DNA from 4 places in the Streptomyces sp. NPDC059832 genome. Region 1 is predicted to be linked to each of the others. Evidence: riboswitches for the same ligand, from Rfam matches in the RefSeq annotation. Region 1 holds a riboswitch; each other region holds the start of a gene.
What was found. A riboswitch is a leader RNA that binds a small molecule or an ion and turns the genes downstream of it on or off. The one in region 1 is predicted to bind cobalamin.

Region 1 (7,539 bases):
GATCTGCCGCAACGCCGCGTCCCCGAGCCGCACTTCGGGCAGCAGCGCACGCGCGGCGACGATCCTCGCCCGCAGCGCGTCCTCCTCGTCGGCCCAGCCGGCTGCGAAAGCCGCGGGGTCGTCGTCGTACGCGAGACGCCGCCGCACGACCTCGACCCGCTGATCCGTCTCCCGGGACGCGGCGACCTCGACGGTCAGCCCGAAGCGGTCGAGCAACTGCGGCCGCAGTTCGCCCTCCTCGGGGTTCATCGTCCCGACGAGCAGGAAGCGCGCCGCGTGCCGTACCGAGACGCCTTCGCGCTCGACGTACGAGGCACCCATGGCGGCCGCGTCCAGCAACAGGTCCACGAGGTGGTCGTGGAGCAGGTTGACCTCGTCGACGTAGAGAATCCCGCGATGCGCGTCGGCGAGCAGGCCCGGCTCGAACGCCTTCACACCCTCCGCGAGCGCCCGCTCGATGTCGAGCGCCCCGACGAGCCGGTCCTCGGACGCGCCGACGGGCAGCTCCACCATCCGGGCGTCCCGCGACACACCGGTCCCCGCCTCATGGGGCCCGTCGGGACACGCCGGGTCCGGCGACGCGGGGGCGCAGGAGAAACGGCATCCGGACACGACGTCCACCCCCGGCAGCAGCGCCGAGAGCGCGCGCACGGCGGTGCTCTTCGCGGTGCCCTTCTCTCCCCTTACGAGCACGCCACCGATGTTCGGTGCGACGGAGTTGAGCAGCAGGGCGAGTTGCAGGTCCTGCTGCCCGACGACGGCGGTGAACGGGAAATGCGTGCTCACGAGGCGATCCTTCCTGCGGGTGTATGGGCATGAACAAGGCGGCCTCGGCCGGCGCCCGGGGTCATCGGCGGCCTCCGGGGGCTCCGGGCGCTCCGGGGGCGATGAAGGGAAGCCCCGACGGCGCGCCCGACTCTATGAGCCGCAGCAACGCGTCGGTGTCCGCGTGCTCTTCGACGAGATCGCCGAGGCGGTCGAGCTGTTCCTCGCGCAGCGCCGCGAACCCGGTGTCGGGAGCGGGGACGAAGCGCCGGCCGGCGGCCCGCGCGACCTCGGTCAGGAAGCGGCGGCGGAATTCGTCGCTCTCCAGCGAACCGTGCCAGTGGGTGCCCCACACGGCGCCGACCCGGCAACCGTCCAGGAACGCCTCTCCGCCGCGTACGTCCGCCACGCCGTGGTGGATCTCGTACCCCTCGACCGGCGCGCCGAGCGCCTCGCCGACGGGCCGGGCCAGGGTCTTCTCGCGGTCGAAGCGGACGCGTACGGGGAGGAGGCCGAGGCCCTCGACCAGCCCGGCCCGGGACTCGACCTCGTCCTCGATGCGCTCGCCGAGGAGCTGGAAGCCGCCGCAGATGCCGAGGACCGGCCGGCCCTCGGCCGCGCGCCGCGCCAGTGCGTCGGCGAGGCCGCGCTCGCGCAGCCAGGCCAGCGCCTTCACGGTGCCGCGGGTGCCCGGCACGACGACGAGGTCGGCGTCGGACAGCTCCTCGGCGCGGTCCACGAATCTGACGACGACGCCGGGCTCGGCGGCCAGCGCGTCCACATCGGTGAAGTTCGACATCAGGGGCACCGCGCACACCGCGACGCGCAGCACGTCCTCGCCGTGCGGCGGCGCGACGACCGATTCGCGCACGGCTCCGCGCAACGAGACCCGCAGACCGTCCTCCTCGTCGATGCCGAGGCCGTGGGCGAAGGGCAGCACCCCGTACGTCGGCCGCCCGGTGATGTCCCGCAGCATCTCCAGGCCCGGCTCCAGCAGCGACACGTCGCCGCGGAACTTGTTGACGAGATAGCCGGCGATCAGCGACTGGTCCTCCGCGGCGAGCAGCGCCGTCGTACCGAAGAAGGAGGCGAAGACGCCGCCGCGGTCGATGTCGCCGACGACCACCACCGGGAAGCGCGCCGCCCGTGCGATGCCCATGTTCACGATGTCCGTGCGCCGCAGATTGATCTCGGCCGGGCTGCCCGCCCCCTCGCAGATCACCGCGTCGTACGTGCCCCGGAGCTGCTCCAGGCAGTCCACGACCGTGGAGAGGAGCGCTTCCTGCCTGCCCCCGTGGTAGCCGCGCGCGCTCATCTCGCCGACCGGCTTCCCCATCAGGACGACCTGGCTGGAGCGGTCGCTGCCGGGCTTGAGCAGGACCGGGTTCATCAGCGCGGTCGGCTCGACGCGGGCGGCCTGGGCCTGCATGGCCTGGGCGCGCCCGATCTCGGCACCCTCGCGGGTGACGAAAGAGTTCAGCGACATGTTCTGCGCCTTGAAGGGTGCCACCTTCACGCCCCGGCGCACGAGCCAGCGGCAGATGCCTGCCGTCACGACGCTCTTGCCCGCGTCGGAAGTGGTTCCGGCGACCAGCAGTCCGCCGCTCATGTGCTTCTCCGTCCTGCGATGCGAGGCGCTGCCGTCCGGCGCCCCGCGATCCGTCGTGCGGCGAGGGCCGCGCCGATCCGTCCCGCCACGCACACGCCGAGGGCCAGCGCGCCCACCCGGCGCGACAGCCGTACCGCGCGCTCGATGTCCTCGGTCTCCACGGCCCGGCCCGTCTCCCCGTTGAGCACGGGGCGGTGCTCGATCCGGCCGCCGTACGCGAGGGTTCCGCCGAGGCGCACGCCGAGCGCACCCGCGAACGAGGCTTCCACCGGGCCCGCGTTGGGGCTCGGGTGCTTGGCGGCATCGGCCCGCCAGGCGCGGACCGCTCCGCCCGGCCGCCCGCCGGCGGCCACGGCGAGCAGGGCCGTGAGCCGGGCGCCGGGCCAGCCCGCGAGGTCGTCGAGGCGGGCCGAGGCCCAGCCGTAGCGCCGGTGGCGGGGCGACTTGTGACCGACCATCGCGTCGAGGGTGTTGGCGGCCCGGAAGCCGGCCAGCCCGGGGACCCCGGCCAGCGCGCCCCACACCAGGGCGCCGACCACGGCGTCCGAGGTGTTCTCCGCCACGGACTCCACCACGGCGCGGGCGATCTGCGGCCCGTCCAGGGACTGCGGGTCGCGCCCGCACAGATGCGGCAGCCGCTCGCGGGCCAGGTCGAGGTCACCGGCCGCCAGGGCGTCGCCGATGGCCCGCGCCTCGCGCCCCAGGGACGTACCGCCGACGACGGACCAGGTGGCGGCCGCGGTCAGCGCCACGGAGGCGGCGGGGCTGCGGCGTACGGCGCGGGCGATCAGCGCGGCACCACCTGCGGCGCCTCCGGCGCAGACGAGGGTGTGCAGCGCGCCCCACCCGCGGTGGTCGCGCCACAGACGGCGTTCGACGCCCGCCGCGGCCCGCCCGAAGGCGGCGACCGGGTGTCCCCTGCGGGGGTCACCGAGCAGCAGATCGCCGATCAGACCGGCCGTGGCGCCGTACGCGAAGATGCGGTCGGCTCGCACGGCTCAACCGGCCGTCGCGCCTCGGAGGACCTTCGTACAGGCGGCTCTCGTCGAGAGCGCCGGAACAGCGGACGCAGGGCGGCCAGGCATGGCGATATGTCCTCACTCAGGGTCCGCGCCCTGGTTCGACGTGACCGGCGACGAGAGTCTCCTGGCTCCCGGATCCGCGGTTCCCCCGGCCTTCCAGCCCGCTCGCGCGTGCCGTGACTTCCGGTGTGGGGGACCGCTCCCCGGTGACAGTGGCGGGACCGCGCCGGATTCGCACCGGCTTCCTCTGCTGTCGCCGTAATTGGCTCCGGCAGTCCACCACGCTCTGCGAACGCCCGTCAACCTGCCGTTGACCTGCGACGGCGCAGTGTGCTGAGACCCACATCGGGCCGGACACCCGTGGTGTCCGGCCCGATGGGAGAGCGTGCGCGGGAGCGGCTCAGGCGACGATCAGATAGATGCCGTACGCGACGGCCGCCGCGCACAGCGTGAAGCAGACGTACGCGCCGGCGCGGGCCAGCAGCAGCGAGCCGCCGGAGCCGCCCTGCGCCGCCGGTTCCGGCTGCTTGGAGAGGCCGACGATGCCCAGGGTGAAGAGGCCCACCAGCGCGACGGTGACAACGAGGGAGACGCCGAATACGGAGCCGAGGGCTGCCCAGTCGATGTTCATGCTGAATCCTTAGACGGCCGGGTCAGACGGTGGCGGGTCGCGCCGGGTCCTGGGTGGTTCCGGCCGGGGCCGGAATGGTGGTCATGAGGTTCTGGGCCGTCGCCTGGGCCGCGGTGGGCGGCGGGCTGACGGCGGCGATGGCCGTGGTGACGACACCCGCGGGCTCGATGCCGACGTCCGCCGGCGCGACGTCGTCGTGGCCGACCGGCTTGCGGCGCGACACCAGCCAGATCGCGCCGGAACCCGCGACCAGCAGCACCGCGACGACCACGACGCCCCAGGTGCCCTGCTTGGTGAGGAGCTCCGCGCCCGCGCCGACCAGACCCGCGGCCGGCAGGGTCAGACCCCAGGCGACGAACATCCGGGTGGCGGTGGACCAGCGGACCACACCGCCCTGGCGGCCGAGGCCCGCGCCCATCACGGCGCCGGAGCAGGACTGGGTGGTGGAGAGGGAGAAACCGAGGTGCGAGGAGGCCAGGATGACGGTGGCCGCGCTGGTCTGGGCGGCGAAGCCCTGCGGCGGCCTGAGGTCGGTGAGGCCGCTGCCCATGGTGCGGATGATGCGCCAGCCGCCCAGGTAGGTGCCGAGCGCGATGGCCGTACCGGCGCAGACGATGACCCAGACCGGCGGGTTGGCGCCCGGGTGCAGGACACCGCCGGTGACCAGGGCCAGGGTGATGATGCCCATGGTCTTCTGCGCGTCGTTGGTGCCGTGGGCGAGGGAGACCAGTCCGGCCGAGGCGATCTGGCCCGCGCGGTACCCCTTGGCGGTGGCCTTCTCCTGGGCGTCGTTGCGGACCTTCCCGCCGATCCGGTACGTCAGCCTGGTGGCCAGCAGCGCGGCCAGACCGGCGACGATCGGGGCGGCGAGGGCGGGCAGCAGCACCTTGGTGACGACGGTGCCGCCGTTGACGGACGACCAGCCCGCCGACATCACGGCCGCGCCGATCAGACCGCCGAACAGGGCGTGCGAGGAGCTGGACGGCAGTCCGACCAGCCAGGTCAGCAGATTCCACAGAATGGCGCCGACGAGTGCCGCGAAGATGACTTCTGTTCGCAGCCCGTCCTCGTTGATGATCCCGCCGGAGATCGTCTTGGCGACCTCCACCGACAGGAACGCGCCGACGAGATTGAGAACGGCGGACATGGCCACCGCTGTCTTCGGTCTGAGTGCACCGGTCGAGATGGTTGTCGCCATCGCGTTCGCGGTGTCGTGGAAACCGTTCGTGAAATCGAACACTAGAGCTGTCACGATCACAATCGCGAGTAGCAGCGTGATGTGTTCCATTTACCCAGGCAATCGTTCGACGTCATTGGCATGTGGACCGTAGGCAACCTGGGTGAACGGAAGGTGAACTAGGCGGGGCGTCGGGGTGTTCCAAACCGGAGCGGAAGCATTCCGCTTGTGTCCGGGCGAGGCGTGGCCCGGCTTTCCGGCGGGGCGCGGCTGTGGCCGATCGCATACCCGTTCGCCTCCGGGGCTGACAGGATCGGCGTATGAGCGAGCAGCAGCGGGACGCGATCAGGCGCGCCTGGGACGGTGTCGTCACCACCGCCCGGCGGACGGCGGCCGAGGGCCTCGTCGTCGGGACCTCGGGAAACGTGTCGGCACGGGTCGGCGACACCATCCTGGTCACGCCGAGCGGAGTGCCGTACGACCGGCTGGGTCCCGAGGACGCCGTCGGCGTCGATCCGGAAGGCAACCGCGTACTCGGCGAACTGGCCCCGACCAGCGAACTGCCGCTCCACCTCGCCGTCTACCGGAACACCGACGCGGCCGCCGTCGTGCACACCCACGCGGTGCACGCCACGGCCGTCTCCACACTGGTCCCCGAGGTCCCGTCGATCCACTACGCCGCCGCCGTGCTGGGCGGCCCCGTCCGCGTCGCGGCCTACGCGCGCTACGGCACCGCGGAACTGGCCGAGAACATGCTCGCCGCCCTGCACGGCCGTACCGGCTGCCTGCTCCAGAACCACGGAACCGTCACCTACGGAACCACCCTGGACGAGGCGTACGACCGGACCGCCCAGCTGGAATGGCTCTGCCGGCTCTGGCTCACCGCGAGCTCCGTCCCCGGACACACCCCGAACCTGCTCTCGCCGGAGCAGCTGCGCGATGTGCAGGAGGCGCTCAAGGGGTACGGACAGCCGGGCTGACCCGGCCGGCCCGATCCGCCGGACAGCCCCGTCCGCTGGCAGGGTCCCGCGCTGCCCACGACACTGGAGCAGTGCGCCCGGCAACAGTTACGGCAGCAGCCGTCACCACGATCCTCGGCGTCGGTGCGGCAGCGGTCGCGGCCGGCCGGTTCGCCAGCGACGCCGCCCTCAGGGCGCCGTCCGGACGACCGCTCCCCGCCGACCGCAGACTCACCGTGCACGCCACGGCGGCCGGGCAGGTCACCCTGACCCGCTCCTTCACCGCCCTGCGGCCCGGCATGTACGGACTGGTGAGCAAGGACGTCCATGCCGTGGTCGGCCCGGTGATCGAGCACGCCCACCACGCCCCCGACACCGTCGTCCGCAGACTGGAACGCGTCGACCGCGGCAGCCTGGAGACCGGCGCCAAGGTCCGCGTCACCCCGCAGCTGCACAGCGGCGACCCGTTCTCGGCGCTCGGCCTCCATCACCGGGAGGTCGAGATCCCCGGCGAACTCGGCGCCCTGCCCGCCTGGTTCCTGCCCGGCCCCCGCGACACCTGGGTCATCACGGTGCACGGCCTCGGCACCACCAGGGAACACCCCATGAACGTCATGAGGTTCCTGCACGACCTGCGCCTGCCCGTGCTCGACCTGGCCTACCGCGGCGACACCGGAGCCCCGCGTTCCCCCGACGGCCTCGCTCATCTCGGCGAATCCGAATGGCGCGACCTGGACGCCGCGATCCGCTTCGCCGTGCGGTACGGAGCCGAGAAGGTCGTCCTGCACGGCTGGTCCACCGGTGCCTCGATGGCGCTGCACGCGGCCGTCAACTCCGCGCTGCGCGACCGGATCTGCGGTCTCGTCCTCGACTCCCCGGTGCTGGACTGGGTCGCCACGCTGCGCGCCCTGGCCGTCGCGCGGGGCGTCCCGGCCGCCCTGCTGCCGCTCGCCGTCCGCGCCGCCGAGGGGCAGACCGGACTGCACGGCGCCCGGCTGCTGGACGGCTCCCTCGCACCGGCCCTGCAGGCCCCGACCCTGATCTTCCACGGCCCCGACGACAGGCTCGCCCCCTGGCAGCCGTCCCGCGATCTCGCCGCCCGCCGCCCGGACCTGATCGCCCTGCACGCCGTGCCACAGGCTCCGCATGCGGCGATGTGGAATGCCGACCCGGCCCACTACGAAGAGACCCTGCGCCGCTTCCTGACGCCCCTGATGTGACCTGATGAGGGGGATCGGCCATTTGGTCCCGGGCCCCGTCCACCGGCCCCTCCACCGGGAATTCGGGTTCCGTTTGGGCTTTCGGGCCGTCAGGAGCAAGACTGCTCCCCGTGACGTCCCGTAACCCGCGCGACTCCAGGCTGCGACTTGTCCGCC
Region 2 (7,539 bases), on a different contig from region 1:
GGTCTCCTCCACCAGGGTGCGGGTGCGGACCGTCTCGGGGCGGGTGGAGTCGCCGATGTACGCCTCCGGGGCGGTGCCGCGCAGGGCTCGGACGGTGGCCACCATGCCACCGTGGTACTGGAAGTAGTCGTCGGAGTCGGCGATGTCGTGTTCGCGGGTGTCGGTGTTCTTGGCCGCGACCGCGATCCGCTTGTACGCCGTCTCCATCTCCTCACGGGCCGGGCGGCCGTCGAGTTCGCGTCCGTAGGCGTAGCCGCCCCACACCGTGTAGACCTCGGCGAGGTCCGCGTCGGTGCGCCAGTCGCGGGAGTCGATCAGCTGGAGCAGACCGGCGCCGTACGTACCGGGGCGGGAGCCGAAGATACGGGTGGTGGCGCGGCGTTCGTCGCCGTGGGCGGCCAGGTCGGCCTGGGTGTGGGCGCGTACGTGGTTCTGCTCGGCAGGCTCGTCCAGGGACGCGGCCAGGCGGACCGCGTCGTCGAGGAGGCCGATGGTGTGCGGGAAGGCGTCGCGGAAGAAACCGCTGATGCGGAGGGTGACATCGATGCGCGGGCGTCCGAGTTCGGCCGGCGGGATCGCCTCCAGGCCGGTGACGCGGCGCGAGGCGTCGTCCCAGACCGGGCGGACGCCGAGCAGGGCGAAGGCCTCGGCGACATCGTCGCCGGCGGTGCGCATCGCGCTCGTACCCCACAGGGACAGGCCGACCGAGGTGGGCCAGTCGCCGTTGTCGGTGCGGTAGCGCTCCAGGAGCGAGTCGGCCAGGGCCTGACCGGTCTCCCAGGCGAGGCGCGAGGGCACGGCCTTGGGGTCGACGGAGTAGAAGTTGCGTCCGGTCGGCAGGACGTTGACCAGACCGCGGAGCGGGGAGCCCGAGGGTCCGGCGGGGACGAATCCGCCGTCCAGCGCGTGGAGGGCGTGGTCGAGTTCGTCGGTCGTGGCGGCCAGCCGCGGCACCACCTCGCGGGCCGCGAAGTCGAGGATGTCGCTGACGGCCCGCGGGTGCCCGGCCGCCACTCCGGCGACGGCTTCCGGGGACCAGTCCGCGTCCTCCATCGCCTGGACCAGGGCGCGGGCCCGCTCCTCGGCCTCGTCGGCGGTGACCCGGGTCGCGGCGGACTCGTCGAGCCCCAACGCCTCGCGCAGACCCGGCAGGGAGGCCGTGCCACCCCAGATCTGACGGGCGCGCAGGATCGCGAGGACGAGGTTGACCCGGTCGGCGCCGGCCGGGGCACCGCCCAGGACATGCAGGCCGTCGCGGATCTGCGCGTCCTTGATCTCGCAGAGCCAGCCGTCGAGATGCATGATGAACTCGTCGAAGCCCTCGTCCTCGGGGCGGTCTTCGAGCCCCAGGTCGTGATCGAGCTTGGCCGCCTGGATCAGGGTCCAGATCTGTGCGCGGATCGCCGGCAGCTTCGCCGGGTCCATCGCCGCGATCTGGGCGTGCTCGTCCAGGAGTTGTTCGAGCCGGGCGATGTCCCCGTAGCTGTCGGCGCGCGCCATCGGCGGTACGAGGTGGTCCACGAGGGTGGCGTGGACGCGCCGCTTGGCCTGCGTCCCCTCGCCCGGGTCGTTGACCAGGAACGGGTAGATGAGCGGGAGGTCGCCGAGGGCGGCGTCGGGGCCGCAGGCGGCGGAGAGGCCGGCGTTCTTGCCCGGCAGCCATTCCAGGTTGCCGTGCTTGCCGAGGTGGATCATCGCGTCGGCGCCGAAGCCGTTGTCGTCGGCCGGGGCGGCGATCCAGCGGTAGGCGGCCAGGTAGTGGTGCGAGGGCGGCAGATCGGGGTCGTGGTAGATCGCGATCGGGTTCTCGCCGAAGCCGCGCGGCGGCTGGATGAGGATGAGCAGATTGCCGCGGCGCAGGGCCGCGAGGACGATGTCGCCGTCCGGGTTGCTCGACCGGTCCACGAACATCTCGCCCGGGGCGGGGCCCCAGTGCTGCTCGACGGCTTCGCGGAGCTCGGCCGGGAGGGTCGCGTACCAGCGCCGGTAGTCGGCGGCCGGGATGCGGACCGGGTTGCGGGCCAACTGCTCCTCAGTGAGCCACTCCTGGTCGTGGCCGCCCGCCTCGATCAGCGCGCGGATCAGCTCGTCGCCGTCGCCCGACGCGAGGCCGGGGACCTCCTCCGTACCGAAGTCGTATCCCTCGGCGCGGAGTCGGCGCAGCAGGGCGACGGCGCTGGCCGGGGTGTCGAGGCCGACCGCGTTGCCGATCCGGGAGTGCTTGGTCGGGTACGCGGAGAGGACGAGCGCGATCCGCTTCTCGGCGGCCGGGATGTGGCGCAGCCGGGCATGGCGCACGGCGATCCCGGCGACGCGGGCGGCGCGCTCGGTGTCGGCGACGTACGCGGGCAGGCCGTCCTCGTCGATCTCCTTGAACGAGAACGGCACGGTGATCAGGCGGCCGTCGAACTCGGGGACCGCGATCTGGCTGGCGGCGTCGAGCGGGGAGACTCCCTCGTCGTTGTCTTCCCAGTCGGTGCGCGAACCGGTGAGGCAGAGGGCCTGGAGGATGGGTACGTCGAGGCCGCTGAGAACGCCCGCGTCCCAGGACTCGTCGTCACCGCCCGCCGACGCCTCGGCGGGCCGGGTGCCGCCCGCGGCGAGGACGGTCGTCACGATCGCGTCGGCGGCGCGCAGTGCTTCGATGAGTTCGGGCTCGGGGGTGCGCAGCGAGGCGACGTACAGCGGCAGCGCACGGGCGCCCGCGTCCTCGACGGCACGGCACAGGGCCTCGATGAACGCGGTGTTGCCGCTCATGTGGTGGGCGCGGTAGTAGAGCACGGCGACGACCGGGCCGTCGGTGCGCCGGGGGGTGCGCTCCAGCGGGCCCCAGGAGGGTGCCGGGGCGGGCGGGGCGAAGCCGTGGCCGGTGAGCAGGACGGTGTCGGAGAGGAAGCGGGCGAGCTGGTCCAGGTTGCCCGGCCCGCCGTGGGCCAGATAGGCATGGGCCTCGGCGGCGATGCCGATGGGGACCGTCGAGGCGGCCATCAGCTGGGCGTCGGGGGCCTGTTCGCCGGTGAGGACGACGACGGGGCGTCCGGTGGCGAGCACTTGGTCGAGGCCGTCCTGCCAGGCGCGTACCCCGCCGAGGAGGCGCACGACGACCAGGTCGACGCCGTCCAGGAGCTGTGGCAGGTCCTGGAGCGGGAGCCGGGAGGGATTGGCGTAGCGGTAGGAGACCGGGCCCTCCGAGGCGCGGGCGCTGAGCAGGTCGGTGTCGGACGTCGACAGGAGCAGGATCATGCGGCGTCGGGCCTTCCTCGGGGTGTCCACGCCCCGGGCGGTGTCGGAATGAAGCTCCCCGCTCGAACGGATCCGAGCGTGTGGGGAAGGGAGTTCCTGACTTGCCCGGCCGTGGCCGGACTCACAGTGGCGGGACCGTGCCGGACTTGCACCGGACTTCCTCCCCTGTCGCCGTCTGTGGCGACGACGTGCCGGATGGCCCGTCACTAGGCATAGTAAGGGCCGGTCAACCGATGGAGGACATACGGATCTGGTCAGATGGTCGGTATGCTCGCCGCCATGCCACGACCTGCCACTTCGCCTTCACCGCCGGGAGACGCGTCTCCCCGGGACCGCGGTGACGCCTGCCCCGGCACGCTGCGGCTGCACCGGGCGGACGACGGCGCTCTGGCCCGCGTCCGTGTTCCCGGCGGTCTGCTGACCGCGGAGCAGGCGGACGCCCTGGGGGCGTTGGCGGGGAGCCTGGGCGATGGTGAGTTGCATCTCACTTCGCGCGGCAATGTCCAGTTGCGCGGGCTGGGTCCGGACTGCGGAGGCGAACTGGCCGACGGGCTGGGCGAGGCGGGGCTGCTGCGCTCCGCGCGCCACGAGCGGATACGCAACATCGTGGCGTCGCCGCTCTCGGGGCTCGACGGCCGCGGCGCACGGGACGTCGGCCCCTGGCTGTCCGCGCTGGACGCGCTGTTGTGCGCGGGCGACCGGACGGCGGGCCTCTCGGGCAGGTTCCTGTTCGTGCTCGACGACGGACGTGGCGATGTGGACGCGCTGGGCGGCGACGTGACGTTGCTGGCGCAGGATGACGGAACGGCGCTGCTGCGGATCGGCACGGCCGGGACCGTGGTACGGATACCGGGCGCGCAGGCGCCGCAGGCCGCCCTCCTGGCGGCCGGGACCTTCCTGGATCAGGCGTCGGGCACCGGTGCCTGGCGCGTGCCGGACCTGCCCGGCGGTGCCGGATCCCTCTTCGACGAGGTCGTACGACGGTTGCGTGCGACGGGTACCGGCACCACTTCCACCGAGGACCGTGCCTGCCCGCGGAGCTCGGACGGCCCCGCCCCCGGCGTCGTGACCGGCCGGCACGACGGGGCCGCGCTGTCCGTCGGCATCCCCCTGGGGCGCGTCGGCCCGGCGCAGTGGCGGTCGTTGACGGACACGGCCCGGCACCGGGGCCGCGGTGAGTTGCGGCTGACACCGTGGCGCGGGGTCGTCGTACCGGGGGTGGAGCGGCGGCGGGCCGCAGGGCTGCTGGACGATCTGGGGGCCACCGGCCTCGTCGTCGGACCCGGCTCCCCCTGGGCCGGGGTGGGTGCCTGTATCGGCCGGCCCGGCTGCGCGAAGTCGCTGGCCGATGTGCGGGCCCAGGCGGCGGACGCGGTGGGGGCCGTGGGCCCGTTGCCGGTGTACTGGTCCGGGTGCGAGCGCCGGTGCGGCCACCCCCGCGGCGAGTGGGTGGACGTCGTCGCCACCCCCGACGGACACCGGATCTCGCTCGTACGGGGCGAGGTACGGGACGCGCCCGTGAGCGTCCCCGACAGCCCCGGTGGGCTCGCCGCCGCGGTGGCCGCGGCCCGCCGCGCGCGCGGCTGATCCCGTACACCCCACTCCCCTGTACCCGACCGTCGCACGCCCGAGGAAGAGAGCGAAAGCACTGTGCACCAGTACGAGAAGGACGGACCGGCGATCTACCGCCAGTCCTTCGCCACGATCCGTGCAGAGGCGGATCTCGCAGGCCTGCCCGCCGATGTGAGCCAGGTCGCGGTCCGCATGATCCACGCCTGCGGGATGGTCGACCTCGTCCGTGATCTCGCTTTCACCCCGGACGCGGTCGCCCGCGCCCGCGCCGCTCTGCGGGCCGGCGCACCCATCCTGTGCGATGTGGCCATGGTCGCCAGCGGCGTCACCCGCAAGCGGCTGCCCGCGGACAACGAGGTGGTGTGCACCCTGTCCGACCCGGCGGTGCCGGAACTCGCGAAGCAGCTGGGCACCACCCGCAGCGCCGCAGCCCTGGAGCTGTGGCGCGACCGGCTGGACGGCGCGGTCGTCGCCGTCGGAAACGCACCGACCGCCCTGTTCCGGCTGCTGGAGATGATCGAGGAGGGCGCGCCGCGCCCCGCCGCCGTCATCGGCGTGCCGGTCGGCTTCATCGGTGCCGCCGAGTCCAAGGACGCCCTGGCCTCGCACCCGTCCGGGCTGGAGCATCTGATCGTTCGGGGCCGTCGCGGTGGCAGCGCCATGGCGGCCGCCGCCCTCAACGCGATTGCCAGCGAGGAAGAGTAGACGTGAGCGAGCAGAAGACGGGCCGGCTGTACGGGGTCGGGCTCGGCCCCGGCGATCCGGCCCTGATGACCGTACGCGCGGTGGAGATCATCGCCGAGGCCGATGTCATCGCCTACCACAGCGCCCGGCACGGGCGGTCCATCGCCCGGTCCATCGCGGCGAAGCACATCCGTGCCGACCATGTCGAGGAGCCGCTGGTCTACCCCGTCACGACGGAGACCACGGACCACCCGGGCGGCTACCGGGGAGCGATGGAGGAGTTCTACGCCGAGGCGGCGGCCCGCCTGGCGGTGCATCTCGACGCCGGCCGCACGGTCGCCGTGCTGGCCGAGGGCGACCCGCTCTTCTACGGCTCGTACATGCACATGCACAAGCGGCTCGCCGACCGCTACCCGACCGAGGTGATCCCGGGCGTCACCTCGGTCAGCGCGGCCGCCGCGCGGCTCGGCACCCCGCTCGTCGAGGGCGAGGAGGTGCTGACCATCCTGCCCGGCACCCTGCCGGAGGAGGAGCTGACCGCCCGGCTCGCCGCCACCGACGCCGCGGTGGTCATGAAGCTGGGACGTACGTTTCCCGCCGTGCGCCGCGCCTTCGAGACGTCCGGGCGGCTGCCCGAGGCGCGGTACGTCGAGCGCGCCACGATGGCCGGGGAGCGGGTGGGCGACCTGGCCGAGGTCGACGCCGGCTCCGTGCCGTACTTCGCGGTCGCGGTCCTGCCCAGCAGGATCGGAGCGCCGCGTCCCGAACGTGCCCCGGAGGGCGGCGAGGTGACCGTGGTCGGCACCGGCCCGGCCGGGCCGCTGTGGCTGACTCCCGAGACGCGCGGGGCGCTGGCCGCCGCCGACGACCTGGTCGGCTACACCACCTATCTGGACCGGGTGCCGGTACGGCCGGGGCAGGTGCGCCACGGCTCGGACAACAAGGTCGAGTCGGAGCGCGCCGAGTTCGCCCTCGATCTGGCCCGGCGCGGACGTCGGGTGGCCGTGGTGTCGGGCGGCGACCCCGGGGTCTTCGCCATGGCGACGGCCGTCCTGGAGGTGGCGTCGCAGGACGAGTACGCGCAGGTGCCGGTGCGGGTGCTGCCGGGGGTGACCGCGGCCAACGCCGCCGCTGCCCGAGCGGGTGCGCCGCTGGGCCACGACTATGCGGCGATATCGCTCTCCGACCGGCTCAAGCCGTGGGAGGTGATCGCTGAGCGGCTGCGCGCTGCGGCGACGGCGGATCTGGTGCTCGCGCTGTACAACCCCGGTTCACGCAGCCGGACCTGGCAGGTCGGCAAGGCCCGTGACCTGCTGCTCGAACACCGCTCGCCGGACACACCCGTGGTTCTCGGCCGGGATGTGGGCGGACCCGCCGAGAACGTGCGGACCGTACGCCTGGGCGATCTCGACCCCGCCGAGGTCGACATGCGCACGATCCTGCTCGTCGGGTCCTCGCAGACCCGCTGGGTACGGCGCGGTGACGGCCGGCAGATCGTCTGGACACCCCGCCGCTATCCGGAGGGCTGAGCCGGCGCGGCCGTGGGCCGGAGCCGGCGGAGGATGTGTTCCCGGAGCCAGTCGACGGCCGGTTCGGGGCCGTCGACGACCGGGATGCCCTCGGGCACGGGCGGCCGCCGCACCACCACCACCGGGATCCGCGCCTCGCGGGCCGCGGTGAGCTTGGGGGCCGTGGCGGCGCCTCCGCTGTCCTTCGTGACGACGACGTCGACGCGATGACGGCGGATCAGCTCACGTTCTCCGTCCAGGGTGAACGGGCCCCGGTCGAGCAGGACCTCCATCCGGGCGGGGTACGGTGCTTCGGGGGCATCCACCGAGCGCATCAGGAACCACAGCTCGTCCAGGCCCGCGAAGGCGGCCAGCCCCATCCGTCCGGTCGTGAGGAAAACGCGCCGTCCCAGTGCGGGCAGCGCCGCCGCCGCCTCGGCCAGGGATCCGGCCGAATGCCAGTCGTCGCCTTCGCCGGGCACCCAGCCGGGCCGCCGCAACGCCAGCAGGGGAACATGGGCGGCAGCGGCGG
Region 3 (7,539 bases), on a different contig from region 1:
GCGCGCGCTCATGGCGTACAGATCCTCGCCGCCGAGCCGCACCGTGCCGCCCGAGGGACGCAGAGCCCGGTAGACACAACGCAACAGGGTGGATTTGCCACTGCCGTTGGGCCCGACCAGACCGACGAGCTGCCCCTCCCCCGCTCCCAGTGTGGCCTCCTCCACCAGCCGCGCGCCGGCGATCTCGACCGTCAGAGCATCGATGTCGATCCGCATCAGGCGCCTCCGAACGTGTAGGAGCGACGGCGCATCAGGAGTACGAAGCACGGCACGCCGATGGCCGCGGTCAGCACGCCCACCGGCAGTTCGGCGGGCGCGAGCACCACGCGGGAGAGGATGTCCACCCAGATCAGCAGGACAGCACCCACCAGTGGTGCGACGGCCAGCAGCCGGCGGTGGTCCGCGCCGACGAGCATCCGTACGGCGTGCGGCACCATCAGTCCGACGAAGCCGATGGCACCGCTCACCGCGACCACCGCCCCCGTGACGGCCGCGGAGACCAGGAACAGTTCCTTGCGCAGCCGCCCCGCGTCCACCCCCAGCGCGGCAGCGGTCTCGTCGCCCATGGCCAGGGCGTTCAGCCGACGTGCCGACCAGGCGAGGTGGGCGAGACCGCCGAGCACGGCCCCCGCGGCAATCGGTACGGAGGCCCAGTCGGCTCCGCCGAGGCTGCCGAGCATCCACATCATCGCGGAGCGTGCGGCTTCACCGCGCTCGGCCGCGAACACCATGAAGGTGGTGACGGCCGAGAAGCCGTAGTACATCGCGGTGCCCGTCAGGACGAGCCGCAGCGGGGTCAGACCACGAGCGGTGCGTGCGATGGCGTACACCAGCATCATGGCGAGGAGCGCGGAAAGGAACGACGCCGTGGACAGCGCCCAGATGCCCAGCGTGCCGAAGGCGCCGAAGATGAGCACGGCATTGGCACCGACCGCCGCGCCAGAGGAGATGCCGAGGACGAACGGGTCGGCAAGGGCGTTGCGGACCATGGCCTGCACGGCGACGCCGATGGCCGAGAGACCGGCCCCGACGACCGCGGCCAGCACGGCTCGCGGAAGGCGCAGTTCCCAGACGATGGTGTACGCGGGCACCTGGTCCGGGGCTATTCGGCCGCCCGTCAGCCCGGCCCGCAGACAACGCAGCACTTCGCTCCAGGAGAGCCCCGACGCCCCGATGCCCGCCCCGCAGACGAGGGAGACCAGGAGCACGGCACACAGGAGGGGAAGGAGCAGCGCCGGCGACACGCGCCGGGGCGGCGCGGGCCCGGCCCCGGCACGGGCCGTGCGTGAGGGCACGGCGGGCTTACGGACGAGGGGTGTGGCCACGGGCGGATCGCTTTCGCCTCGGGCCGTGCACCTACGTGATCAAAGGAGCAGCCCGGACGCGGAGCGCCCTGCGCAGCACCACTCGCAGTCCACGGCGAATCGACAGGAGCCTTCACCACCGCGGGTAATCGGGCTTACGGGGCCATGTCTCGGGCTCCGCCTACCGTTGCGGGTCAGCGCCGGATTTCGACCGGACTTCCCCCGCGGGGCACTTGCAGCTTAGCGTGCATGGGTTGACGCACCGTCAGGGGGATGGTCGGTGTGCACCGGTTTGCGCACGTGCGGCCAGGTCATGGCTGGTCGACGAGGGGTGGTCCGCGGCTTCTGCTCGTGTGGCTCGCCCCGGCCCTCACCACTCTCCTTCGCGGAAGAACCGGCGGGTTCCCCACCCCGAGGGGAACGCGACGGCATACCGGTCAGCGCGAGGAGATCTCGGCGAGCCAGGACCGACAGCGGCTGCCGAAGGGCTCCGCGTGCGCGGTGAGCGCAGCCCTCAACCGGTCGGCCGACGCCGTGGCCCGGACGACGACGTCGGGCGGGTAGGAGTATCGGACCTGGTGGTCGGCAAACTCGTCCTCGTCGTCGACGAACACGCTTCCCCCGTCACGTACGCGGCAGACGTCGAGGTCCAGGTCGATCATGGTGACCTCCCCGGGGTGCAGCCACCGGGCCGGGGTGGTGACGTCGCAGTAGACCTCCAGCCGCGCGGGAGCCGCTTGGAACAGCGCCGTCCACCAGGCATCACGGGGAAAGAGCATGACCCTGGCCTCCCGCGTGGCATAGACGGGTCCCTCGGCGCCCTTGCTGTAGACGGTGCCGACCGGCGCCCCGAGCCAGACCCCGTGCTCGTCCTCGCCCAGCCGGACCATGGAGTGGTGCCAGTGCAGGCTGCCATCGTACTTACGGACGGAAACCAGCACCTCATCAGCATCCATGAACGCATCCATGGCCGGGACACTACAGCGATGGCCCGGCAACCGACCGGTGACCGGCAACCGCTCCGGGGCCTCGGGTCGAGAGCCCCGCCCCGGAGCGGCGTACGGAAAGGGCGGCCCGGTCAGGCGTTCTGGGCGCCGTTCCAGACGTCGTACGCGGCATTGCCGTACGCGGACGCGGCCGCCGCCGATCCGTAGCTGCCGGAGTAGGCGCCGGTCTGCATCGCGGAGCCGTCGGGCTGATAGTTCTCGATCCAGGCACCGCCGCTGGCACCGCCGGACAGGCCGTTGCAGTTGTTCATCAGGCGCTGCCCGCCGGGACCGGCGTAACCCTGCCCCTCGCACCACACGGCATAGTCCTTGTCGGCCGGCAGGCCGATGATGTGCGCGTAGTTGCTGGACCAGTTGAAGCCGAGCCCGGTGGAGCCGACGACGTCCTGCACGCGTCGGCCGTCCGGGGTGTCCAGGACGAGGAAGGCGTTGTCGTTCTCCTGGCCGCCTCCCGTGACCCAGCCCGCGCTGCGCCAGCCCCACCAGCCATGGGGCGCGTTGCCCTTGTTGTAGTTGGGCGCAAAGCGGTAGTTGGTGCCGCCCTCACCGAAGCCGCAGTGCCGTGCGGTGGCCACCACCGAGCGGTTGTTACTCGTGACAACGTTGCCAGAGCAGATGTAGTCGCCCTTGCCCGGGATCGTGAAGTACAGGCGCCCCACCGTGCCCCACACGCTGGCACGGGTCTGAACTCCTGAGCCCGCCAGGGCTCTTGTCGCGGGTATGTGGACCGGCTCGCTGTCGGCCTCGGCGACCACGCCCGCGGAGGGCCGCGCCGCGGAGACGGCGTCGGGCGCGGGCATCGGCACGGCCGCGCGGATCCGCGCCGGGGTCCAGTAGGCGTCGAGTCGGGCGGGCGACTCGGTGTTGACCACCTCGGCGGTCCCGGTACCGGAACCGGTCGGCCGCTCCTGCGCGACGGCCGTGCCGGGCGTCAGCACCGCGCACAGACTCGCTGCCGCGGCGAAGGTGGTGAGAGTGGTGCGGGTGAATCGACGTAAGCGCATGGGAACCCCTCTGGTGCGGGAGACGAAACTGACCCGCCCACTGTCCCAGCCCCGGGCCGACAAGGGATCAGCATTCGTTCAACACCTGGCACGGTGGCGGAAATTGTCGTGTCCTTCCGCACCGCCGTCGCCGATGGGCCCAGGCGCGGGAGAGAGGGAGGTCGGGTCCTGGCGAGGCCGCGCATCGTCCGAACGGACGACACCGGTGTCGTCCCGACGCCCGCGCATCACCGGCCGGTCCAGCGACGGCGGAGTCCGCCCGGCGCGTCGAGCATGGAGGGTGCGGGCCCCGCACCGTTCCGGGCCCGCCCCCACGGATTGCGAGGAACCATGCCTTCGACACGACGCGCCACCTTCCTGATCGTCCCGCTCGTGAGCCTGGCGGCACTCGCGACCGCATGCGGCACGCCGTCCGACAGCGACACCGACACCCGGCGGAAACCCTCGGTCATCGGGGCCGGCCCCCTCTCCCCCACCGGCGCGGCCGAGCGGTCGGACGCCGACCGGGATCTGCTCGAAGCCGCACGTTCCGGTGACGCCGACGCGGTGCGCGACGCGATCGAGCGGGGCGCCGGCCTGGAGACCCGCGACAAGGACCGCCGCACCCCGCTCCTGCTGGCGGCAACCGGCGATCACGTCCGGGCCGCCGGAGTCCTCGTCGACGCCGGCGCCGATCCGGACGCCCTGGACCGGCAGCACGACACACCGTGGCTGGTGACGGGCGTGACCGGCAGCGCCGCCATGGCCCGGACCCTGGCGGCGGCCGACCCCGACTACACCGTCGTCAACAGGTACGGGGGCACCTCCCTCATCCCGGCCGGCGAACACGGCCACGTCGCCTATGTCCGGGAGGTCACCACCAACCCGGACATCGACATCGACGTCGACCACGTCAACGACCTCGGCTGGACCGCCCTGTTGGAGGCCGTCATCCTCGGCGACGGTGGGGAGGACCATCAGGAGACCGTGAAGCTCCTCCTTGCCGCGGGCGCCGATCCCACCATCGAGGACAGGACCGGCACCACCGCGCTCCAGCACGCCCGGCAGCGCGGATTCGACGAGATCGCCCGGCTGCTGGGCGGGTGATCCGGCGGGCCGGCGCCCGGCCGATCGCTACGGCAGGGTGCTGTCGACGCTCACGGGCAGGTGATCGGATGCCCGGGTGCTGAGGACGCGGGCGCGGTGCGCGTCGATGCCGGGCGAGGCGAGGACGTAGTCGATACCCACCTGCGGGTCCAGTGCGTCATAGGTGTGACCGGCGCCCTCACCGGCCGCGAGCCAGGTGATGGGCGGGCCCGCGTGCAGAATCGTGGTCGGCGTCATTCCGGGGACGACGTCGAGGGCACGGCCGAAGCCGACCAGCATGGGCCGGGAGCCGGTGATGCGCTCGACGGCCTCGACGTCGGCCGCTTCGATGCGCGCCGCGGTGGCGGGGGCTGCGGACATGCTCGTGATGCTGACGGACGGTTACTTCGTCAGCGAGGGCTGGGGGACGTCCGAGCAGCGCGGCATTCTCACCGCCTCGCCGGAGGCGATCTCCCGACTGGCCTTCGCCGAAGGGTCGATGAAGCCGAAGGTGGACGCCGCCGTGCGGGTCGCCAGGGCCGGCGGACGGGCACTCATCGGTCCGCTGGAACGACTCGGCGACCTGCTCGACCGGAACATCGGCACAAAGATCCGCCCGGATGTCCCGGACGGGATCGTCTATGTCTGAGCACTCGCGGGGGCGGCCCGCCGCCATGCGCGCCGCCCCGGCCGGTGCCTGAAGGGACTCCGATCCGGCGGACAGGCCCGGGGGCCGGCGGATCGGCGCGCCGGCCGGGCCGTACCGCTCAGCCCTGGTGCTTGCGTCGCGCGGCGGCCGCGTTGCGACCTGTCACCAGGTGTTCGTCGGCCAGCTTCTCGACCCGCGCGACATCACGCTCCGCAATCGCCTTGTACAGGCCTTCGTGCTCCTGCGCGACGCCCTCCAGGTCGTCGTGCTGCCCCAGCAGCCAGCGCATCCTGCTGCGAAGAGCGCTCTGGAGCTCGTTCAGGAGTTCGTTGTCGGCCAGTTCGGTGACCGTCTCGTGGAAGTCGGCGGCGGCCCGGTGGGCCCGTACGGCATCTCCCTTCTCCGCCGCCTTCAGCTCGGCGTCGAGATCCGAGCGGAGCTTCTCAAGTCCCGCGCGGGTGCGCCGTTGGGCGGCGAGCCGGAAGGTCAGCGTCTCCAGGGCCGCGCGGACCTCGTCGAGGTCCTCGACGTCCGCCGGTGTGAACTCCCGCACGACGGCCCAGGTCCGCGGCCTGGGTGTCACCAGCCCCTCGGTGACCAGCGCCTTCAGGGCCTCTCGGACGGGCAGCCTGCTCACCCCGAGCTCCGCGGCGAGTTCGCGCTCGACGAGCTTGCTGCCCGGCTCACGCACACCGTCGATGATCTCGTCACGCAGTTGGCGCGTGACCCGCTCCGACTCCGGCTCGAAGTCTCCAGACCCTGTCATGTCCTCAATTCTCTCATCACTCGACGTCCATATTCGGTATGCCGTCCGCGGCACGGGATTCTCAGGCCGGTGCGTAGCCGCGCGCGCGGACCAGGTCGTGGGCGAGCCGGGAGAAGGCGCGCGCGGCGGCGCTCTCGTAGGCGCTCTCCCGGTGCAGCAAGGTGGCGACACGGGCGGGCAGCGGAGGGTCGAGGGGAATCGGCGTGAGGTGAAGGTGGTCGTCCGCGACCGCGTCGGGCAGCACGGTGGCCAGCGGGCCGGTACGCCGGACGATTTCGGTGAGGGCCTGGATGGTGTTGGCCTCCACGGTGATCGGCGGACTGACACGATGCCGGGCGAAGTAGCCGTCGATATGGCTCCGGGTGGCGAAGTCGCTGCTGAGCAAGGCGAGTTGCTGGTCGGCCAGGTCACTCACCGGCAGCGGTCCATCGCCCCGGTCCTCGGCACGGTCCGTGGCGACGACGAGGCTGAGGGTCTCGGTGAACAGGGCGGTCGCGGTGATGCCGGGCAGATGGGATCCCGCGAAGGCGATCCCGAGGTCGAGATCGTCGGACAGAAGGCTCGCTTCGATGCGGTCCTGGGTCATTTCCCGCAGGTCCAGCGTGATGCCGGGGTGGCGCGTGTGCAGCGCCTCGACGAGCGGGCCGACGAGATACGCGGTGAAGGTCGGCGTCACCGCCAGCCGCAGATGCCCCCGGGAGAGGTCGGCGACATCGAGGACGGCGCGGTCGGCGGCCGCCAGTTCCCGCAGTGCCCGCTGCGCGTAGTGCACATAGGCCTCGCCCGCGTCGGTGGGGCGGACGCCGCGACCGCTTCGGTCGAGCAGCTGGACACCGACGGCTCGCTCCAGTTGCTTGATCTGCTGGGACAGTGTCGGCTGCGAGATGCGCAGCTCTTCGGCGGCGCGCGTGAAATTACCGTGCTCGGCCACCGCGATCAGATAGCGGAGGTGACGTAGTTCCGGACCCATACGCGCAGCATAGCTCACACTATTGATGCGATCTATAAGAATCATGGATAACAAGACTTGGACACTATATATGGAGGTCATGCATGGTGAATCTCGTCAGCCCGTCGGGCCGGCATTCACCGAAAGGAGTGACCGATGCATGACCTCACGGGCGGCCTCGCGCGTTTCCGTCGCGACGTCTTTCCCGCCAAGGCGGGGCTCTTCGCCCACCTGGCCACGACCCACCGGCCCAAGACGCTGTTCGTCGGCTGCTCCGACGCCCGCGTGGTCCCCGAACTGATCACGCAGAGCGACCCGGGCGAGCTGTTCGTCATCCGTACCGCGGGCAATCTCGTCCCCGCGTACGCATCCGGCCCGGACGGCATCGCGGCAAGCGTCGAGTACGCCGTCGCCGTACTGCACGTGACCGACATCGTCATCTGCGGCCACTCCTCCTGCGGCGCGATGACCGCCCTGGCGGAGGAGCACGACCTCAGCGCCGCGCCGGTCGTCGCCGGCTGGCTGCGGCACGCCGACGCCGCGCGGGCCCGCGCCGCCGCCGAGCCGGCCGCGTCCGGACCGGCCAAGGTCGCCGCGCTGGTGCGGGCGAACGTGGCCGCACAGCTGCAGAACCTGACCACCCACCCCTCCGTGGCCCGTGCCCTGGCCGCCCGGACGCTCACGCTGCACGGCTGGGTGTTCGACATAGCCACCGGCACCGTCGAAACCATCGACGCCGCCCCGGCCGCGGCCTGAGCACCCACTCCCCTTCACCACGACGACCGCCCGGCCGCA
Region 4 (7,539 bases), on a different contig from region 1:
CCCGCTGAGCGAGCCGAGCAGCCAGAACAGCACCCCGCGGGTCTGCTCGGCGTCGGCGGCGGTCATCACGACGAAGGAGGTGAGCGCGGAGAACAGCTGCATGGCCGCGACACCGGAGAGCACGACCCGGTCGGTCGTGCCGCCCAGGGTGTGGCTGAGCAGCAGCACGAGGGCGAACGAGCACAGCGCTCCGACGAACGCGCCGGTCGAGATCGACACCGCTCCCCCGCCGACGCCGAGGACGACGACCACGACCGCGCCGGTGGACGCTCCGGAGGAGACACCGAGGACGAAGGGGTCGGCGAGCGGATTGCGGAGCAGCGACTGCATGACGGTGCCGCACACCGCGAGCCCGGCACCGCACACCGCTGCGAGCAGGGTGCGCGGCATCCGCAGGTTCCAGATGATGCCGTCCCGGATCGGGGAGAGCCGTGAACGCCCCCAGCCGAGGTGGGAGGCCACCGCGGACCAGACGTCGGCCACGGAGATCCGGGCGGGGCCGATGGTGACGGCGACCGCGACGGAGACGACGAGCAACGCGGCGCCGCAGACCCACAGGGCCCCGCCGCGCAGTCGCCGTGCGCCCTTCGTGGCCCGGGGGGAGGTGGCGGGGGCGGGCGGTGCGGCCACCGCCGTGCCCCGTTCGGTCCCCGTCACCCGGCGAGCCCGAACCTGCGCAGTCCGGCTGCCACGCGTTCGATGCCCTCGACCGTCCGGACGGACGGGTTCATGGACTGGCCGCTCAGCAGCACGTACCGCTTGTGCCTGACGGCGTCCATGTTCTTCGTGACGGGGTTGGACTCCAGGAACTCGATCTTCTTCGCGGCGCTCTCGGCGGTCTGGGCCTTGCGGGTCAGGTCGCCGACGACCAGGACGTCGGGGTTGCGGTCGGCGACGGTCTCCCAGCTGATCTGGGGCCATTCCTCATGGGTGTCGTCGAAGACGTTCTTCGCGCCGAGCTCTTCGGTGATGATCCCGGGCGCTCCGCAGCAGCCGGCCAGGTACGGGGCCTTGGAGTCGGAGAACCAGTACAGGAGGGTCGCGTCGGAGGCGTCGATGCCCTCGGCCGCTTTCTTCACCCGGGCCCGCAACTGCGCCACGAGCGCGTCACCGCGCTCCGGTACGCCGAACACCTCGGCCAGTTCGCGCACTTCGCCGTAGACGCTGTCCATGGTCAGCGGGGCGGTACGGGCGCCGTCGCCGCCGCCGCTGTTGTCCTTGCCGGTGCAGTCGGCGGGCGAGACATAGGTGGGGACGCCGAGCGATTCGAACTGTTCGCGCGGTGCGACGCCGCCCTTGGCGAGCGTCGATTCGAACGACGCGCTGACGAAGTCGGGCTCGCGGTCGAGGACCTTCTCCGACGACGGCCGGTTGTCCGCGATCCTGGGCACTTCGGCGTTGGCCTTCTCCAGACCCTTCATCACCGGGTCGGTCCAGGTCGCGGTGGCGGCCATCCGGTCGGCGAGGCCGAGGGAGAGCAGGATCTCCGTCGATCCCTGGTCCACCGAGACGGCGTGCCGTGGCGCGGCTTCGACGGTGACGGTGCGTCCGCAGTTCTTCAGCGTCACCGGGTATCCGTCCGCGGAGTCCGGCTTCGCGGCGGAGTCGTCGGTCCCGCCTCCGCAGCCGGTCAGCAGGACGAGTCCCGCCGAGAGCAGGGCCATGATGCGGATGGGGCTGGCTATGGACGGCACGGAGTCCCTCTGCGTCTGAGGGCTCATGCGCGGAGCCCGCTGTACGGAGTTCCGCGGCCCGGTGCCGGGTCGCGGGCGCCAGCAGGTCTTCGGACTCGGGTTCCTTCGGACGGGACGCCTTCCCAGGACACCCGAGGGTGGTCCCAGTGGCCGTGGCCCCGCCCGTCCCCCTCACCGCTGCGCGTCAGTTCCGGATTCTCACCGGATTCCCTGACCCCATTACGTGGAGTTCGACTGGCTCCGGCAAGCTATCACGAGGCTCTGCGCAGCTCATGGGGGGTGTGGCCGGTGGTACGCCGGGCTGTGTGTCCCGTCGCACCACCTGCCGGATGCCTACGGACGCTGAAGAGCGATGACGGCGTTGTGTCCGCCGAAGCCGAAGGAATGGCTGACGGCGCGCCGGATGGGCTGCCGCAGCGGTCGTTCGGTGACGCAGTCGATGTCGAACTCGGGCGCCGGGGCGTCCAGGTTGGCGATCGGTGGTACGACTCCGCGTTGGAGCGTGAGGACGGTGAGTCCGGCCTCGATCGCACCGGCCGCCCCCATGCAGTGCCCCAGTACACCCTTGGGGGCGGTGACGGGCGGCCGGTGCGGGTAGACCCGGGCGATGAGGGCGGCCTCGGTGGCATCGTTGACCGGTGTCGCCGTGCCGTGTGCGTTGACGTGCTCGACGTCCTCGGCCGCCCAGCCCGCGTCGCGCAGCGCGGCCTCCACCGCCGCCTGGGCGACCGTGCCGGACGGATGCGGACTGATGGGGTGGTAGGCGTCGGTGGTGGCGCCGGTACCGGCGAGCAGCGCCCGTGGGGCCGCGCCCCGGGCATCGGCGTCGTCCACCCGTTCCAGCACCATGACGGCCGCGCCCTCGCCCATGACCAGACCGGCCCGGTCGGCCGCGAAGGGACGGCACAGCGTGGCCGGGTCGCCATCCGTCCGGGCCCCGGCTCCGGACCTGGCGAACCCGGCCATGGCGGCCGGGTAGACGATCGACTCGGTGGCTCCGGCGACAGCGATGTCGCACTGCCCGGTGACCAGGAGGTCGCGGGCGACGGACAGCGCGGTGACACCGGACGAACAGGCGGTGCACGGGGCCATGCTGGGTCCGGTGGCCCGCAGCTGGATCGCGATCTCGGCGGCGGGCATGTTGGGAATGGTGAGCAGGATGCCCGAGGGAGAGGTGGCCCCTGCTCCGAACCGGTCGAGCACGACGGCCTGCTCGGTCAGCGAGGCGGAACCCCCGCTGCTGGTGCCGACGACCACCGCGACCCGGGCGCCCTCCCACCGGGCCGGGTCCAGCCCCGCGTCGGCGACCGCCTCCCGGGCGGCGAGCACGGCGAGTTTCACGTACTTCCCCATGCGGAAGGACGCCCGGCCGCCGATCGCGGCGTCCAGGTCGATGCCGTCGACCATGCACGCGAAGTCGATCGCGCACCCTTCGAGCTCGGCGACGGTACGGGCCGGTGACACTCCCGCGCACACGCCCCGCCAGGTGGATTCGGTGTCGTTGCCGACCGGGGTGATCATGCCCAGGCCGGTGACGGCGACGGCCGGCCTGTTCATCGGGCGTTGCTCATCGCGGTCCCGCCGCCCACCCGCGCGCCGCGGCCGGCTGCCAGGTCGATGAACCGTGTGATGTCGGCCAGCGTCGCGTCCTTGGGGAGCTGGTCGAAGTCCCGGTTGCCGCCGGCCGTCTCCCTGATGAGGACGGCGAACTCGGCGACGGCGAGGGAGTCCATCTCCAGGCTGTCCATCGTGGAGCCCGGGTGGATCTCGGCAACGGGCACTTTGAAGGTGTGTGTCAGAACCTCGGTGATCTTGGGATGAATCGCACTCATGAGCTTTCTCTCCATCATTCGGTCCGGCTGTCGGGCCGGCGGTGACACCGTCCCGACGCCGAATCAACTGGGTGGAGTGCCTCCAGTTACGCCTTGTGCCGAACCGATTCGGCACCGTCTTCCCCGCGCTCCCCGCACCACCGGGCCAGGACGGACGCCGTACCCCAGTAGGCCAGCAGGACAACCCGGACTCCGAGAGCCCCGGCCGCCTCCCTGATCCGGTGACCCCGTACAGCTGTTCCCCTCCTCGTCATGGCCCTCATCGCCCGTCCTGAACCGTCGCCCGGTCCCCGCCCGTCCGCCAGGCGGCTCCCGGCTCGTCGTAGGCAGCCACGTAGTCGGCTCCGGCGATGGGCCAGTCGGCGAGCAGCTCCGGCGGCAGCGCGAAGGACTCGACCAGGTCGGGCAGTCGGGCGGCGACCATGGTGATGAGCTCTTCCACCCGGTCCGGCAGTCCGTTGACCTGGTCGGCGGTCAACAGGCCCGCTGCCAGCAGATCACCGCTGTTGCGGGCGATCCGGTCGAGCGCGAAGAGCCGTTGCAGCTCGCCGAGCCGTTCGCGGGCGGGCCCCTCGGGCAGCGCGGCCACCGCTTCCTCGTACGCCTCGGCCGCCTGCCATTGGGCGTGCGCCTCGACGCCGCGCAGGGCCGGCCCGGACGCCACGTTCCACCGCGCGAGCGGGTCACCGTGCGGTGCGAGGCGCATCCGCTCCCGGGCCCGCCCGAACCAGATCCGCTCCAGTTCCGCGAGCAGCCCCCCGAGGAACCGGGGGTCGTCGAGTTCGCCGGGTCCGCCGCCGGAGGAAGCCTCGGGTCCGCCCGGTGCGGTGGCGAAGAGCATCTCCGCGGCCGCCTTGGCGTGGATGGCCATGTTGTCGCCCTCGGCCGTGATGGCACCCTCCACTCCCGTGAGGAGTTCACTCATGCCGTTGTTCTCCAGGAGCGCCTGGGCGCCGCAGCGTTCACGGCATTCGACGATCACTGACCTGGCCTGCCAGGTGACCCACCCCTTGGCGACGGCGACCAGCCGCTCCGCCTCCTCCCGTTGCCCGCCCCCTTCCCAGCGGTCCAGGGCCCTGCGGTGCAGCAGGCTCATCGCGAAGACGGTGGCCGTGGCGGAGGCGAGCGGTCCGTGGTGGCTGCGGTGGGCGATCACCGGCACCTGCCGCGAGCCCCGGGGGCCCGAGACGTACCGGTGGCCGCCGTAGCGGACGGCGACGGCGAGTGTGGCCCGCGCGCAGCCGACCGCGCAGGCCGTCATCGAGATCTTGCCGGAGGTGACTCGCCCGATCGACGCGAGGAAGCGACGCCTTCGGTTGTCGAGGGTGCTGCTGAACCCGCCGTCCGCACCGATCCGTCCGTGGTCCCCGCCGAGCAGCGCGGCGCGTCCCACGAAGACCTGGTCGAAGGAGGTCAGGCAGTGGTCCACCGGGCTGCCGGTGCGGGTGGGGAGCCTGCGGATCCGTACGCCGGGCAGAGCCTGTACGCCGTCGGTGAGCGGTACGAGAAAGAGGAAGACCCCCTGATCGGCGCCGTCGACGAGCAGCCGCGCGGCCACGAGCCCGGTCTTGGGGCCGCCCGCCGGACTGGTGTTGGGCATGAATTTCTGGGCCCCGGCGTGCGGTGTGCCGAGCACGAATCCGTCGCGCTCGCGGTCGTACTCGGCTGTGGTCTCGACGGCCGCGGCATCGTTGCCGTGTGCCACCTCCGTACAGAGAAAGGTGCCGATGCGCCGCAGCCTCAGGAAGTCCGACAGATCGCGGTCGCCGCCGTGGTCGAGGAGGCTGCCGAGAAAGAGGTTGTAGTGGATGCCCGCCACCGTGGTCAGCGCCGGGTCCACCGGGCCCAGCCATTCGTGCAGGGCCGCGAGGGCGCGGTGGTCGGCGGCCAGCCGGGCGCCGCTGTCCAGGCAGTCGTTGAGGACGCGCAGCCGCTCGTACGTGAGAGCCAGGCGTTCCTCGGTCGTGCTGCGGTCGGGGCGGCGGAAGGGTTCGGTGCTGATCAGCCGCTGCCAGAAACCGTGCTCCCGGCGGAAGTTGTCGCCGAGGAGCACACCGGTGAGGAGGTCCGTGGACCGTTTTGTGGAAGAGCTGTCGATCGTTGCGGTCATGAAAATATAACGATCAAGCAACGGCGAGGACACCCGGGTCCGCGGGTGGCGGCCCGTCCACGTCGACGCGTTGGAAAGCGAGTACGACGTTGTGCCCGCCGAAGCCGAAGGAGTGGCTCAGCGCCCGCTCGACCTGCTGGATCCGGGGTTCCTTGACCACGCAGTCGAGGTCGAACCCGTCCGGCAGCGAGTCCAGGTTGGCGATCGGCGGGACGAGGCCGTGCTCCAGGGTCAGTACGGTGGCGACCGCCTCGATCGCCCCGGACGCCGCGAGGGTGTGCCCGAGCACGCCCTTCGGGGCGGTCACCGACGGCCGGTGAGGGAAGAGCCCGGAGATCAGTGCGGTCTCCATCGCGTCGTTCAGCGGCGTCGACGTGCCGTGCGCGTTGATGTGGTCGACCTCGTGGGCCGCCCAGCCCGCCTCGCGCAGCGCGGCCTCGACGGCCTTGCGCGCGCCGCCGCCGTCCGGGTCCGGGGCCGTGGGGTGATGGGCATCGGTGGCGGAACCCGCACCGGTCAGCAGGGCGCGCGGCCGTCCGCCCCGGGCGAGCGCATCGGCCGTCCGTTCCAGTACGAGCACGGCGGCGCCCTCGCCGATCACGAACCCGTCCCGGTCCGCGGCGAACGGCCGCGACGCCCCCGCCGGATCGCCGGTGCGCGGCGAGAGCGCGCCCATTCCGGCGAAGGCGCTCACCACCAGCGGCGTCAGTACGGCCTCCGCACCGCCCGCCACCACCACATCGCACCGGCCGCTCAGCAGCAGGTCGCGGGCGACGGCGAGGGCCGTCGCCCCGGACGCGCAGGCGGTCGCCGGGGCCAGACTGGGGCCGTGGGCCCGCAGCGCGATGGCCACCTCCCCGGCCGCCGCGTTGGGCATCATCATCGGGACCAGGAGCGGCGACACCGCGTCCGCGCCGCCGTCGTCGAGCCTGCGTACGTTGTCGACGAGCACGGACACCCCGCCCACCCCGACGCCGAGCACCACCGCGACCCGGTCGCCGTCCCACCGCTCCGGCGACAGACCGGCGTCCGCCACCGCCCGGCGGGCGGCGACCAGAGCCATCTTCACGAACCGCGCCATCCGCCACACCGCACGCCCGCCGACCGCCTCGTCCAGGTCGATCCCGTCCACCGGACAGCCGAAGTCGACCGGCAGTCCGGCCAGTTCCTCGCAGCTGCGAGCCATGGACACACCGGCGCACAGCCCCTCCCAGAAGGTGTGCTCGTCCGCGCCCGCGGCAGTCACCATGCCCAGTCCCGTCACCGCGACGTCCCTGTCGACCCGCGTCATGTCCGCCCCCTCCTCCGTAATCGATCACGCCTACCGGTTGTCGAACGGCAGTAGCCCCGGCGAGGATGCGGCCAATGAGCCGAAAGGGTCATCGATACCTCCGGCGGGCCGAACGGTGCCGCACGTCACGGTGACCTTGTTCACCCGTCCACCGCAGTCCGCCGTGCCGTGCGCGTCGGCAGGCCATCCCCTGGAGGGATGGAAGCGGACCATGATCAGCCGAAGCCCCCGGAGGAAAGTGCCGAGCTGGAGGCGCTGCGCGCCAGGGTGGCCGTGCTGGAGGCCGGTGCCCCGGCGCGGCACCGGCCGCGGGCCCGCTCCTTCCTCGCCGTGCTGCTCGTCCTCGTCGCGGCCGTCCTCACGCCACTGAGCATCGTCTCCACCTGGGCGAAGAACCAGATCGGCGACACCGACAACTATGTGGCGATGATGGCGCCGCTCGCCTCCGACCCCGATGTGCGGACCGCGGTGACCGATCGCGTCACCGGTGCCGTCATGCAGCACCTGGATGTGAAGACCCTGCTGGCCGATGTCTCCCCCGCCGACCGGCCGGTGCTCGACAAGGCGCTGTCGAAGCTGAACGGCCCCCTCACCACGGGCATTTCGAACTTC

Region 2: another riboswitch for cobalamin. It lies ahead of cobN (cobaltochelatase subunit CobN); the one in region 1 lies ahead of ACFV8T_RS25880 (cobalamin biosynthesis protein).
Region 3: another riboswitch for cobalamin. It lies ahead of ACFV8T_RS22435 (FecCD family ABC transporter permease); the one in region 1 lies ahead of ACFV8T_RS25880 (cobalamin biosynthesis protein).
Region 4: another riboswitch for cobalamin. It lies ahead of ACFV8T_RS15895 (ABC transporter substrate-binding protein); the one in region 1 lies ahead of ACFV8T_RS25880 (cobalamin biosynthesis protein).

What each region holds. Positions count from the first base shown of each region.
Region 1 is NZ_JBHWIY010000015.1:116,745-124,283, forward strand. It holds gene ACFV8T_RS25870 (putative cobaltochelatase) at 1-786, opposite strand, end outside; gene ACFV8T_RS25875 (cobyric acid synthase) at 848-2,374, opposite strand; gene ACFV8T_RS25880 (cobalamin biosynthesis protein) at 2,371-3,369, opposite strand; cobalamin riboswitch at 3,514-3,645, opposite strand; gene ACFV8T_RS25885 (hypothetical protein) at 3,797-4,027, opposite strand; gene ACFV8T_RS25890 (anion permease) at 4,050-5,315, opposite strand; gene ACFV8T_RS25895 (class II aldolase/adducin family protein) at 5,525-6,184, shown strand; gene ACFV8T_RS25900 (alpha/beta hydrolase) at 6,256-7,383, shown strand.
Region 2 is NZ_JBHWIY010000012.1:89,510-97,048, forward strand. It holds gene cobN (cobaltochelatase subunit CobN) at 1-3,243, opposite strand, end outside; adenosylcobalamin (AdoCbl) riboswitch at 3,330-3,410, opposite strand; gene cobG (precorrin-3B synthase) at 3,511-4,830, shown strand; gene ACFV8T_RS22390 (precorrin-8X methylmutase) at 4,894-5,520, shown strand; gene ACFV8T_RS22395 (precorrin-2 C(20)-methyltransferase) at 5,523-7,028, shown strand; gene ACFV8T_RS22400 (cobalt-precorrin-6A reductase) at 7,013-7,539, opposite strand, start outside.
Region 3 is NZ_JBHWIY010000012.1:103,524-111,062, forward strand. It holds gene ACFV8T_RS22430 (ABC transporter ATP-binding protein) at 1-216, opposite strand, end outside; gene ACFV8T_RS22435 (FecCD family ABC transporter permease) at 216-1,325, opposite strand; cobalamin riboswitch at 1,427-1,572, opposite strand; gene ACFV8T_RS22440 (DUF402 domain-containing protein) at 1,742-2,260, opposite strand; gene ACFV8T_RS22445 (peptidase) at 2,383-3,315, opposite strand; gene ACFV8T_RS22450 (ankyrin repeat domain-containing protein) at 3,646-4,401, shown strand; gene ACFV8T_RS22455 (hypothetical protein) at 4,429-4,761, opposite strand; gene ACFV8T_RS22460 (hypothetical protein) at 4,760-5,029, shown strand; gene ACFV8T_RS22465 (GntR family transcriptional regulator) at 5,148-5,795, opposite strand; gene cynR (transcriptional regulator CynR) at 5,857-6,765, opposite strand; gene ACFV8T_RS22475 (carbonic anhydrase) at 6,901-7,500, shown strand.
Region 4 is NZ_JBHWIY010000007.1:361,659-369,197, forward strand. It holds gene ACFV8T_RS15890 (FecCD family ABC transporter permease) at 1-657, opposite strand, end outside; gene ACFV8T_RS15895 (ABC transporter substrate-binding protein) at 654-1,721, opposite strand; cobalamin riboswitch at 1,757-1,948, opposite strand; gene ACFV8T_RS15900 (beta-ketoacyl-[acyl-carrier-protein] synthase family protein) at 2,028-3,251, opposite strand; gene ACFV8T_RS15905 (phosphopantetheine-binding protein) at 3,248-3,526, opposite strand; gene ACFV8T_RS15910 (acyl-CoA dehydrogenase) at 3,786-5,636, opposite strand; gene ACFV8T_RS15915 (beta-ketoacyl-[acyl-carrier-protein] synthase family protein) at 5,650-6,927, opposite strand; gene ACFV8T_RS15920 (hypothetical protein) at 7,126-7,539, shown strand, end outside.